3 regions of the Bacillus sp. KICET-3 genome follow, and region 3 is predicted to be linked to each of the others. Evidence: predicted binding sites of a transcription regulator. Region 3 holds the regulator's gene; each other region holds the start of a gene.

Region 1 (4,195 bases), 960 kb from region 3:
GAGATTGAGCCTGAAGAAGCGCTTCAGGCAGGTGCCGCCTATGCCGCGGACGGCCGGTCTGTCAACAATGTTCTTGGATTCCCCGGCATTTTCAGAGGCGCCTTACATGCAGGGGCTGAATCGATCACCCATCCGATGCTTGTTGCCGCAGCCGAGGCAATTGCCTCCTGTACAAAGCAGGGCGATCTGGTACCTGATCCGCTGAATCCAGATGTTCATGCGATCGTCGCTGAAGCTGTGGAAAGAGCCGCGCTTTCAAGTAAGAAATAAATGCAAACGGCTGCCGCTTTATCGCAATACAGATAAGGCAGCAGCCGTTTTTCTTGCAAATTGTAATGGCGGTTCAACAGATTGAAAATGAATATACAGCAGATTCGGTTTGGTAAAAATCCAATGATTGTGCAATGCGCTGATGATCAGGCCTTGATCGGCGAGCTTTTTCGTGAAAAGCGGAATTTCTTCCGCCATATTTAAGGCGACGCCGTTTTGATCAAGCGACTCAAACATGACCTCTTCCATCCCGACTCCCCGGCTCGGCCTCCCCTGAATGGTGACGTTTAAATTCCGGTTTACACTGACGGAACAAACGCCGTGTTCCACTTTCGCCTCTCCATTCAATATTTGTCCAAATTGCCGGCAGAGCGTTTGAAAACTTTGCATATCATACAGCCTCCATTTTAAAAGTAGTATGATTTTATGAACCGCGTCATCTTTTCATGATACTTTTATAAATGGAAGCAGGCGCTATTTGATGATTTCTTTCGCGCCGGGCTCGTTCGCATAGTAATACATAAAGCCCATCATAAATCCGCCGCCGACCAGATTTCCCAATGTTACGGGAATTAAATTGTGAACAGCGCCGTAAATAGAGATGGTGTCCGGATGTTCGGTCACCAAAGCGACGGCGAAAGTGGCCATGTTGGCGATGCTGTGCTCATATCCGGAAATAAAGAAACAAAAAACAAACAGCATCATGGAGAACATTTTTGCACCGTCGCCTTTTTGAGACATCGGAATAAAAAAGGCAAGACAGACGAGCCAATTGCAAAGAATCGCTCTGAAAAACAATTCCGGCATCGGCGTATTCATTTTATGATCGGCTGCATTCAGCAGAAAGCTGTTGACGGACGGGTCTTTAAATAAGCCGGTTGAAAAAATAAGACCTGCGAACAAGACGGCTCCCATTATATTTCCCGCATAACTGAAGATCCACAGCCTTAAAACATCAAACCAGCGCATCTTTTTGCGAAGCGCCGCAAATGTATAATAAAATGTATTTCCCGTGAATAAATCTCCCCCGCCATAAACAATAAGAATAATGGCTCCCCCAAAAGTGACCGCTGCGATTGGATATGTGAACGGAGACTGTTCAAGATAAAAAAAGTTCCCCGTTTTAAATGCGACAATAACGCCAAATCCGATGAACATGCTTGCCAGCATAGACCGCAAAAGATAGCGGAGCGGACTTTGCATAAAGATGCTGCGCTTTTTCAATGCGAGCTCTTCTACTAAAATGAGTGATTTGGTTTCCATGTTTTTCACCACCATCAAGAAAGGATCTATGATTACGGAATAAGTATAGCAGGGTATTGTGAAATATTTCACAAGATGTGTGGCTTTTATGTGAACAAAGATAAGGAAATATCATCCATAGGTATGAGAATCGTTTTGGTTTCGGGGCCTATTGAACGCTTTTCATTTCTGCGGCTTTTTTGTATAAAGTGAGGGAGGGGGTGATGGAATGGATCTGCAGAAAATCATTGATCAAGCGGTGGAATCATCAACCGGGAATTTGGCGGTTCGAAGAATAAAAGAAGTGGGAGGCGGCGACATCAACCGCTCTTTCCTTGTAGAAACAGATGAAACCCGCTTGTTCATCAAAGTCAATCATGGAGTGCCGGCCGATTTTTTTGAAAAAGAGGCCATGGGACTTGCAGAGCTGAAACAAACAAACGCCGTGAAGGTGCCGGAAGTGTTGGCGTACAACGGAAAAAGCGATGCCGGGCGTTTTCTGGTTCTCTCCTATATCAAAAGCACACTCTCTTTTCAGGCTGAGGAAAAGCTTGGCGTCCAGCTGGCCGGCATGCACCGGACGAAAAAGCCGTATTACGGTTTGGCGCATAATAATTATATCGGTACATTCCAGCAGGAAAACGGCAGATATGACAGCTGGAATACCTATTACCGGGAGAAAAGGCTGCTTACGCAAATCAAACTCGCTTGTGAAAAAGGTTTTTTGAATGAAAGACAGGCGGAGAAGCATATCAGGCTTGCAGAGTCGATCGGACGCTGGCTTCCGGACAACCCCCGCTCATCCGTGCTGCATGGAGATCTTTGGGGAGGCAATTGGATGACAGGCGGGGACGGTTCCCCATATCTTATCGACCCGGCCGTATTATATGGGGACTGCCAGATGGATTTGGCGATGACCGCATTGTTCGGCGGTTTTACTGAACGGTTTTACCGCGCTTATGAGGAAGCGTCGGGAGAAGCGCTCAATCGCGACATCTGGCCTTTATATCAGCTGTTTTATGTTTATATGCATTTGAATTCCTTTGGTGAGAGCTATTTGGCTCATACCGAAAGAATTGTCAAACAGTATATCGGATAAGTGACAGTCCAAAGGCAAAAATATCGATTTTGTGACAGAACAAACACCCTTTCAAGGGTGTTTTTTAGTTGATGGAACGGGCTTTTGCTCAACATCATGGTAAATAAAACCTATTTGTTGTCAAAAAAAGTTTGGTTTTTAGTCAAGGTTTGGTCACAAAATGATCCATTTTTTAGGTAATTAGATCTTTTTTTCTATAATCAAACGGTGTAAATTACTTATATAAGTAGTCTTTATGTTGTTTTATAAGTCTATTGTATTATTTTGAGAGCAGACGGCTTTGGGCATCTCAAAGCGTCACCTGTAAGAGCATTATTGTGAAGTGCTGAACAAATGGAGAAGCATGATTTTTGATCAAATGGAGGTAGCAGGGAATGAACGAATTAATCTTAGCCCGGTTTCAATTCGCTTCAACAACAATCTTTCACTTTATCTTTGTTCCGATGTCAATCGGACTTGTCTTTATGGTTGCTTTGATGGAAACCCTTTACGTTGTAAAGAAAAAAGACGTTTACCGGACGATGGCGAAATTTTGGGGGCACTTATTCTTAATTAACTTTGCCGTCGGTGTCGTCACCGGGATTTTACAGGAGTTTCAGTTTGGGATGAACTGGTCTGAATATTCGCGCTTTGTCGGCGACGTATTCGGAGCCCCGCTGGCTGTTGAGGCCCTTTTGGCCTTTTTTATGGAATCGACCTTCATCGGTTTATGGATATTCGGCTGGGACCGCCTTCCGAAGAAGGTTCATTTGCTCTCCATCTGGCTTGTGTCGATCGGTACGATGCTGTCTGCATTTTGGATTTTAGCCGCCAACTCGTTTATGCAGGAGCCTGTCGGCTTTGCGATTAAAAACGGCCGGGCGGAGATGACCGATTTCTTTGCGATTATTAAAAACCCGCAGCTGTGGGTGGAATTTCCGCACGTCATTTTCGGCGCGCTTGCCACGGGGGCGTTTTTTATCGCCGGTGTGAGTGCGTACAAAATGCTGAAAAAGCAGGAAATGGCCTTTTTTAAAAAGTCTTTTCAGATCGCCATGATTGTAGCGCTCGTTTCAGGAATCGGCGTTGCCTTCAGCGGTCATGAACAGGCACAGCATCTGATGAAGAGCCAGCCGATGAAAATGGCTGCAAGCGAAGCGCTTTGGGATGACAGCGGAGACCCTGCCGCATGGACGATGCTTGCCAATATTGACTCGGACAAGCAGGAAAACAAGTCTGAAATCAGCATTCCTTATGCGCTGAGCTATCTGGCTTATAAAAAATTCAGCGGCGATGTTCCGGGGATGAAAACATTGCAAAAACAATATGAAAAAAAATATGGGGAAGGAAACTATATTCCGCCGGTAAAAACGACATTTTGGAGCTTCAGGATTATGGCAGGCGCGGGAATCCTCATGATCATTGCGGCTTTGACCGGACTTTTCCTCAGCTTCCGCAAAAAGCTTGAGACTAGCAAATGGTTTTTGCGGGTGATGGTCGGACTGATCGCATTTCCGTTCATCGCCAACACGGCGGGATGGATTATGACAGAGATCGGACGGCAGCCGTGGACGGTTTTTGGAATATTGACAACCGCTCAATCTG
Region 2 (4,195 bases), 1.6 Mb from region 3:
ATGCAACATCGATTAATACAGGAACAAACGGGGCTGCGGGCAAAACGGCTCCCCTTTTACGCAGAAACGCCGTCTTGGCCTGGAAGCGCGAATATGCTGACAGGATCACGGCGGCGGCGTTCAGTCTGTGACGCCGTCTCAAACAGACGGTTTGCCGCTGAAAATGCAAGCGTTTTCCACGATGCCGAAACAAGGACAATGAGATGTCCTTGTTTTTATTTATATATTCAGCAAAAAGACGCCCATCGCAAGCATGAAACAACATGCATTAAGCAATTCAAAGATTCCTATTTTTTTGACCGGCAATTTTCTCCCGTATAACAGCCATGCCCTCAAGCTGCTCGGAATAAAACCGATGATCGCCCATCCGGCCCCAAATGCCAAAGATAAAAACGGCAGGATGAGATGATAGCTCCATGAGTAATATTGAAACCGTTTGTTTTTCTTTTCGCGGATCATAGACTTTACATAAAATGCACTGCCGACAAAAAACAAAATCGATTGGATAAAAATGAACCATCCCCAGCCGTCCAGCCGCCCATCGCCGGCCCAATAGGCCGCAAGCCCGCCTGCGGCAAAAACGATGATCGCCGCAATATCATTGATGAGCGCTCTGTCGTTGTTCTCTTTCGCATAATACAGATTGACGAGAAAAAGCGGAACGAGGGACAACCCGAGCCAAACGAGCGCAGGTAGCGTCCAGACCGCGGCGAGCAGGAACAGGACGGCAGGAACGCTGTAGATCAGCGCCCACTTTTGATAAAAAGCGGTCTTTTTCTTTTTGACCATCATTGTGAGAGGAAAAGCCGCCAGGTATAGAAAAAACCATCCGATAAACAGCGGAATATGCCGCACATGAGCACCTCCGCCGATCATACCGAGGAAAAAAGGAATCACAAGCATCGCCCAGGCGCCATGCTGTTTCGGTATCAACACTTTCATAAAAAACACTCCTCCCTTCTACTCTATTATAAAAACTTCATGTCCAGCAGTGAGTGACATTTTTCATATCCCGAGTGTGAACTTTATCACTGCCTTTTTCTGCCTTTCCTTCTATACTGTAGCTACATGCATAGAAGGAGGACATTCAATGGACCGGTTTGACTACTTGATATTTCTGAAAAATCTTCCTATGTTTTTAGGGGTGCCCCTCCCCATCATTAAAAGGCTGCTGAAAAACGGAAAAGTGATTGATATCGCATCGTCCCGCCACACCCGATCGTTTCTGCATTCACAATCCGTTTATTTTGTTTTGAAAGGGGAAGTGCTCTTTGCGGACAAAAGGCTCCCTGAGGATTCCCGCATCATCGCCGAATGGGAGAAAGGCGATGTGTTTCCCATAGATCAAAAGGGAGAGCCTTTTTTATCTCCGTTTATTTCTGTCAAAACTGCCGCTGATACCACTGTACTAGAAATTCCTTTTACGATATTTAAAAAAATGATGACTTATAACCAACAACTGCAAATGAACTTTCTCAAACTGCTCCAGCAAAATCTATTCTTTTCCTATCAATTATTTTTGCGTTATCTCCATTCCTCCCAGGAGAACGCCGAATGAGAAGGGCTCCTCCCTTCTCTCCTCTTTTCAAACTGTGATCTACTTAACATTCTCATTTTCTTATTTCCGCTACGATGAATGCGAAGAGTAACGAAAGGACAGATGAAGCATGATACAGTGTGATTTTCAGGAGGCTCCGTTTATTGTCATTTGGGAGCTGACCAGAGCCTGTGAGCTTAAATGTCTCCACTGCCGGGCGTCTGCGCAAAACCGCCGTGACCCGCGGGAGCTCTCTCTTAAAGAAGGAAAAGCATTAATCGATGAAATCTATAACATGAACAACCCCATTTTGGTGCTGACCGGCGGTGATCCGCTAATGAGGGAGGATGTCTTTGAGATCATTCAATATGCCGTCCGAAAAGGCGTCCGCATTTCCATGACACCGAGTGCAACGCCGAATGTGACGAAGGAAGCCATCCAAACTGCAAAAGATATCGGCTTATCCCGCTGGGCGTTCAGCCTGGATGGCCCGAACCGCGAAATTCATGATCACTTCAGGGGAACAGACGGCTCCTTCGACCTGACGATGAATGCAATCCGGCATATCCATGAATTTCAATTGCCTTTGCAGATCAATACGGTGATCTCAACTTACAACATCGATTACCTTGATGAGATGGCACAGCTGGTTGAGCAATTAGATTGTGTTTTGTGGAGCGTGTTTTTTCTCGTCCCGACCGGACGGGCCAAACGGGAGGACATGATTTCAGCCCTTCAGCATGAAAAAGCGTTTCAATGGCTCAGCCGTTTGGCCAAACGGGCGCCTTTTGACATTAAAACGACGGCGGCCCAGCATTACCGCCGGGTCGTCATCCAGCAAAAAATGCGGGAAGCAAAAGATCCCCACCTTCAGATCCGCTATGAGGATGCATTGCAAAAAGGCAAAATCGATGCGATCGGAGGGCTTGGCCGGGCCCCTAAAGGCGTTAATGACGGTAACGGCTTTTTGTTCATTTCCCATATCGGTGATGTGTATCCCAGCGGACTATTGCCTGTTAAAGCAGGAAACATTCGCCAACAGCCGCTGTCAGACATTTACCGCGAGTCGCCGATTTTCAAAGAGCTGCGAAATCCTGACGGTTATAAAGGCAAATGCGGGGTCTGCGAATTCCGTCATGTTTGCGGAGGCTCGCGTTCACGCGCATACGCTTTGACAGGCGATTATTTAGAAAGCGATCCCAGCTGCATCTACATTCCGAAGGCATTGCGCAAAAAAATGTGATCTGGATCACAAAAGTATCTTCCTGCTTGTATTATGATCGATTCTGAGAATGATCATCAATTTCAAAAGGATGTGATCCTTTCTGAACAAGACATTGGATTTAAACGCTTCTGTCTATGAACTGTGCACATTGCATCCTGAGCTGAAAGTCTTAATGAAAGATATCGGTTTTGACCACATTGCAAAACCCGGAATGCTTGAGACTGCCGGCCGCATCATGACGATCCCAAAGGGCGCGCGGCTGAAGAACATTGATTTGACGCACATCCTGACGATTTTAAGGGAACAAGGCTTTGAACCTGTTTGGAGAGGAGACGAACCATGAGCGAATTCATTAACAACAGGGAAACTCATCAGAAATTATCACATGAAAGAAAGCAGCAGCTGAAAGACATCATCATCGATCTTCATAAAGGAGCGCCTCTTGAAGATGTCAAACAACGGTTTCAGGCCGCGTTCGGGTCGGTTAATGCAGAGGAAATCGCCCAATTGGAACAGGCCTTAATACAGGAAGAGGGAATCGAGCCTGAAGAGATCCAAAAGCTCTGCTCCGTTCATGCAGCGGTTTTTAAAGGATCGATTGAAGACATCCACCGCACGGAGGCCGAAAAACAGCCCGGCCACCCGGTTCATACATTTATAAAGGAAAACAAAGAAATAGACTTCCTTTTGAACTTTAAAATCCAGCTTCATTTGGACCGGTTTGAAAAGGAAGACACGGAAGAACATATTTTCAAGCTGATCAGCGATTTAAACCTGCTGGCGGATGTAGACAAGCATTACAGCAGAAAAGAAAACCTGCTCTTCCCCTATCTGGAAAAGTACGGGATCACCGGCCCCAGCCAGGTCATGTGGGCGATTGACGATTTTATCCGCAAAAGCATTAAAGAAACGAAAGCGTTATTGGAAAACTACACACCTGATCAAAAAGCCGAAGTCATTCGCGAGCTGGGCTTTATTATAAAAGAAGGCACAGAAATGATTGATAAAGAAGAAAAGATTCTACTGCCGATGGCCCTGCGGACATTAACGGAAGACGAATGGCTGAAAATTGCGGCGGAAAGCGATGAAATCGGCTATTGCCTGACAGAGCCTGAAGCCGTCTGGGAGCCTAAGCGCCACCCGCTTCAGACAATGGAAAAAGCAGTTGACGGATATGTCAGACTCCCTACCGGAACATTATCCCTTGAGCAGCTTGAACTCATGCTGAACCACCTTCCCGTTGACCTGACGTTTATTGATGAGAATGATGTTGTCCGCTACTTTTCTCACGGCAAGGAACGGATTTTCGCCAGAACAAAGGCAGTGATCGGCCGAACCGTACAAAATTGCCATCCGCCGGCAAGCGTTCATATCGTCAATAAGCTCCTCGATGATTTTAAGTCAGGCAAAAAAGATGTTGAAGATTTTTGGAT
Region 3 (4,195 bases):
GCGTGTCGATGTCCAGGTGGTTTGTCGGTTCATCAAGAATCAGCAGATCAGGCTTTGTCAAAAGCATTTTTCCGAGTGCGAGCCTCGTTTTTTGTCCGCCGCTTAAATCCTGCACGCGCGCGGAATCGCCGTGTCCGGCGAATCCCATTCCGTGGATCACAGATCTGACGTCAGCTTCATATTGATAGCCGCCTTTGTCTTTAAACGTCTGCTGGAGTCTATCGTACGTTTTCATTAAAGATTCCAGCTTGTCCGGATCAGCATGCGCCATTTCCTCTTCAATCGAGCGCATCACGGTTTCCATCGTTTTCAAATGATCAAAGACCGAAAGCAATTCCTCTTTAATCGTCAGCTCGGAATCAAGTCCTGAATGCTGATCAAGATAGCCGATGGTTAAATCCTTCGGCTTAATGATGTCCCCTTTTTCATAAGACAGGCGGCCGGCGATAATTTTTAAAAAAGTCGATTTTCCGGCTCCGTTGCGGCCGACGATCGCAATCCGGTCCCGTGATCTGACTTCAAGCTTTATATTCGTTAAAATGGAATCGGCCCCAAACGATTTTGAGAGCTGATTGACTTGTAAAATCATCATGATCTATTTCACCTCTTGTTTGCTATTTTAAGTGTAGCCTATCAGATAGCAGTCAGCAAACAATTAAGTGAAGTCTGGAAGATTTTAACCAAAAGAAAAAGACAGATTGAAAAAAATAGTGTATGATCTTTATAAGGAGAGTTTTTATCATGAACCAATTTACACACTTTAATGAACAAGGCAGAGCCAAAATGGTTGATATAAGCGAAAAGGAAGCTTCAGTCCGAACTGCTGTGGCTCTCTCAAGCGTGTCCATGACAAGAGACGTGCATGCAAAAATCAAGAACCAGGAAATGGGGAAAGGCGATGTGCTGGCGGTGGCCCAGGTAGCCGGAATCATGGCGGCGAAGCAAACGTCCGCCATCATCCCGATGTGCCATCCGATTGCCCTTAAGGGAGTCGATATCGCCTTTCGATGGGAAGAAAAAGAACAGAACAGCATCCTGCATATTCAGGCAAAAGTCAAGACAAAAGGGAGTACAGGTGTGGAAATGGAAGCGTTAACGTCAGCTTCCGTATGCGCCCTGACTGTTTATGACATGTGCAAGGCGGCGGATAAGGGAATGGTGATAGGCCCGACCTATCTTGCAGAAAAGACGGGCGGGAAAAACGGCGACTATAAAAGGGAAAAAGCTGAAGTAAACATGGAGGATCGGTTATGAACTTGGATCATTCAAAAATTCCGCAAGCGACAGCGAAACGGCTGCCGTTATATTATCGTTTTTTAAAAAACCTTCATGCATCAGGAAAGCAGCGTGTTTCGTCTGCTGAGCTGAGCGATGCCGTAAAAGTTGATTCTGCTACAATTCGCAGGGACTTTTCATATTTTGGAGCTCTCGGCAAAAAAGGCTATGGCTATAATGTGAATTATTTGCTGTCCTTTTTCAGAAAGACGCTCGATCAGGATGAAATGACAAACGTAACGCTCATCGGTGTAGGAAATTTAGGAACAGCCTTTCTCCATTACAATTTCATTAAAAACAACAACACGAAAATTGCGATTGCTTTTGATGTCAATGAAAGCAAAATCGGAACAGAAGTCGGAGGCGTTCCCGTATACGACCTGAATAAACTTGAAGAGCATTTGACAGATGACATCCCCGTCGCCATTTTGACGGTCCCGGCCCATGCCGCCCAATCGATTACGGACAGGCTTGTTGCGCTCGGTATCAAAGGTATTCTCAATTTTACGCCGGCCCGTTTGAATGTGCCGGAACACATTCGAATTCATCATATAGATTTAGCGGTTGAACTTCAGTCATTGGTGTATTTTCTGAAGCATTATTCAATGACGGAAGAAAAATGACGGAAAGGGGGAGGCTTTTATATGCCGACAATCGGTCCTGGAAGCTTTATTTTAATCGTTATTTTGGCGATTTTGATTTTCGGTCCGAAAAAACTTCCTGAACTGGGAAGAGCAGCAGGCAATACATTACGGGAGTTTAAAAACGCGACAAAAGGTCTGGCGGATGACGATAACGACAAAAAGAAAGAAGATCAGTAGGATGGGATGACATTGATGAAGGGAAAAGAAATGTCGCTGTTGGAACATATTAAAGAATTGCGAAGACGGCTCATGTTCACTGCCTTCTTTTTTGCCGTTTTTGTCATGGCGGGCTTCTTTCTTGCAAAGCCGATCATTATTTATCTGCAGCAGACGGAGGAAGCCAAACTGCTTACGCTCAATGCGTTTAAACTGACGGACCCTTTGCTGGTATACATGCAGTTCGCTTTCATCATCGGCGCTGTCATGACCTCGCCGCTCATTTTGTATCAGCTGTGGGCGTTTATCAGCCCGGGGCTGTATGAAAAAGAACGCAAAGTGACGCTAAGCTATATTCCTGTATCGATTATTCTCTTTTTAGGCGGCATTGCCTTTTCTTACTTTATTTTGTTTCCGTTTGTCGTTGATTTTATGATGAACTTATCCGATGATCTCAATGTGAATCAAGTCATCGGAGTGTACGAATATTTTCAATTTCTTCTGCAGCTGACGCTTCCTTTCGGTTTATTGTTTCAGATGCCTGTGGTGGTTATGTTTGTGACAAGGCTCGGCTTGGTGACGCCAATGTTTTTGTCAAAGATCAGAAAGTATGCCTACTTTGTTCTGTTCGTCATTGCGGCGGTTATCACTCCGCCGGAGCTGTTGTCTCATTTAATGGTTTCAGTGCCTTTATTAATTCTTTATGAGATCAGCATCGTGATTTCGCGAATCGCCTACCGGCAGGCGCAAAAAAATGCAATTCGGGAGGAAAACCAGGCATTTCTGCAGAAATAAAGAGCCATCTCTCTTTACGAGAATGGCTCTTATCTTTAAAACGAGTTGTTTTATTTTTTTCTTTTCAACCTGCTTGAAAGGGCGAACATTTTAAAGGAAATGCTGATGTTGTAAGCAGCGAAAAGCATGAGAAGAATCGTGTAGAACGACCACATATTCCCCGGAGTGGTAGCTGCCAGATACGTAAACAGCACACCGGTCAAAAAATAAATCAATCCCCAAAATTTCGGGCTTCTTATCATAAAAATCCTCCAATAATCATTTGCATTTTTTCGGCTCGTTCCAAATATTCTTCAATAGGCCCCTGGAAAGTCTGGATAATGACGACAAGCGTATTCATGGCGACATGGGCGAAGATCGGTACGATGATCCGGTTTGTCCTGACGTATAAAAACGCGAATGTGAAGCCCATTGCCGTATAGATTAAAAGGTGTGAGAAATCCAGGTGGACAACCGAGAATAAAATGGAACTGATTAAAGCGGCGATAAAGAAATTTGTTTTTTCATAAAATGCCCCAAAAATGATCTTTCTGAAAATGATTTCCTCCAGAATAGGACCGAATACAGATGAAACAAACATCATGAGCGGCAATGCATGAATGATATCCATGATTCTTTGTGTATTTTCCGATTCGGGATTTACACCGAACAGTTTCATTTCGATCGCGGCGGCAATCGATTGGGCAAAAAGCGCGAGAAAAACGCCGAGGACCGCCCAGGCGATAGAGACACCGATCGATGCTTTCGGGGCGTTTCGAAGCGTTGTTTTTGGAGCGGTCCTTAAAATCAACAGCACGATCACAAGACATAGTGTAAAGGCGATGACAGACCATACTCCGACGAGTGTGAGCTGAGTTTCGGCGGGTGGCTGCCCCTTTCCGACGCCAAGAAAATAAAGCAGCGGCAGACCGACAACGGACGACAATTGCATGAGCACGTATGTCAAAATAATAAACCAGTATTGTTTTCTCAAGCCGTATGTACTCCTTTTCTAAAGATCTAAAGCAGACTATGTTTATTGTAACACACTCCATTCAAATTATTGGGCGGGAAGGATAACGGGAAATATGTAAGCGCAAAAAATTTTTAACCTTATCACTTGAAATTGCCCTGGAGATTCTTTATTATAAGAATTGTGTTAGCACTCACTGAGTGCGAGTGCTAAAATTACATATGAAAATATTGAGGAGGTTGTTTCATTGTTAAAGCCATTAGGTGATCGCGTTGTCATTGAGCTCGTTGAGTCTGAAGAAAAAACTGCTAGCGGAATCGTACTTCCTGACTCCGCAAAAGAAAAACCCCAAGAGGGTAAAGTGGTTGCTGCC

What was found. The regulator Rex, encoded in region 3, represses fermentation and respiration genes when NADH is low (regulators of the CRP and FNR family bind a similar motif). The targets are predictions, from matches to a motif close to TTGTGAAATATTTCACAA.
Region 1: the regulator Rex is predicted to act here: its motif matches at 1,590-1,607, upstream of R5H20_RS22275 (formate/nitrite transporter family protein).
Region 2: the regulator Rex is predicted to act here: its motif matches at 1,591-1,608, upstream of R5H20_RS11880 (TIGR04053 family radical SAM/SPASM domain-containing protein).

The regions. Positions count from the first base shown of each region.
Region 1 is NZ_CP137345.1:4,359,887-4,364,081, reverse strand. Features, by position in the region: gene R5H20_RS22285 (NAD-dependent malic enzyme) at 1-270, shown strand, start outside; gene R5H20_RS22280 (DUF1259 domain-containing protein) at 289-660, opposite strand; gene R5H20_RS22275 (formate/nitrite transporter family protein) at 745-1,533, opposite strand; gene R5H20_RS22270 (fructosamine kinase family protein) at 1,742-2,611, shown strand; gene R5H20_RS22265 (cytochrome ubiquinol oxidase subunit I) at 2,986-4,195, shown strand, end outside.
Region 2 is NZ_CP137345.1:2,330,747-2,334,941, reverse strand. Features, by position in the region: gene R5H20_RS11895 (fumarate/nitrate reduction transcriptional regulator Fnr) at 1-16, shown strand, start outside; gene R5H20_RS11890 (YwiC-like family protein) at 220-942, opposite strand; gene R5H20_RS11885 (cyclic nucleotide-binding domain-containing protein) at 1,091-1,558, shown strand; gene R5H20_RS11880 (TIGR04053 family radical SAM/SPASM domain-containing protein) at 1,668-2,780, shown strand; gene R5H20_RS11875 (DUF1858 domain-containing protein) at 2,935-3,105, shown strand; gene R5H20_RS11870 (DUF438 domain-containing protein) at 3,102-4,195, shown strand, end outside.
Region 3 is NZ_CP137345.1:706,271-710,465, forward strand. Features, by position in the region: gene R5H20_RS03515 (ABC-F family ATP-binding cassette domain-containing protein) at 1-592, opposite strand, end outside; gene moaC (cyclic pyranopterin monophosphate synthase MoaC) at 742-1,254, shown strand; gene R5H20_RS03525 (redox-sensing transcriptional repressor Rex) at 1,251-1,898, shown strand; gene tatA (twin-arginine translocase TatA/TatE family subunit) at 1,920-2,096, shown strand; gene tatC (twin-arginine translocase subunit TatC) at 2,103-2,870, shown strand; gene R5H20_RS03540 (YdiK family protein) at 2,921-3,109, opposite strand; gene R5H20_RS03545 (CPBP family intramembrane glutamic endopeptidase) at 3,109-3,843, opposite strand; gene groES (co-chaperone GroES) at 4,070-4,195, shown strand, end outside.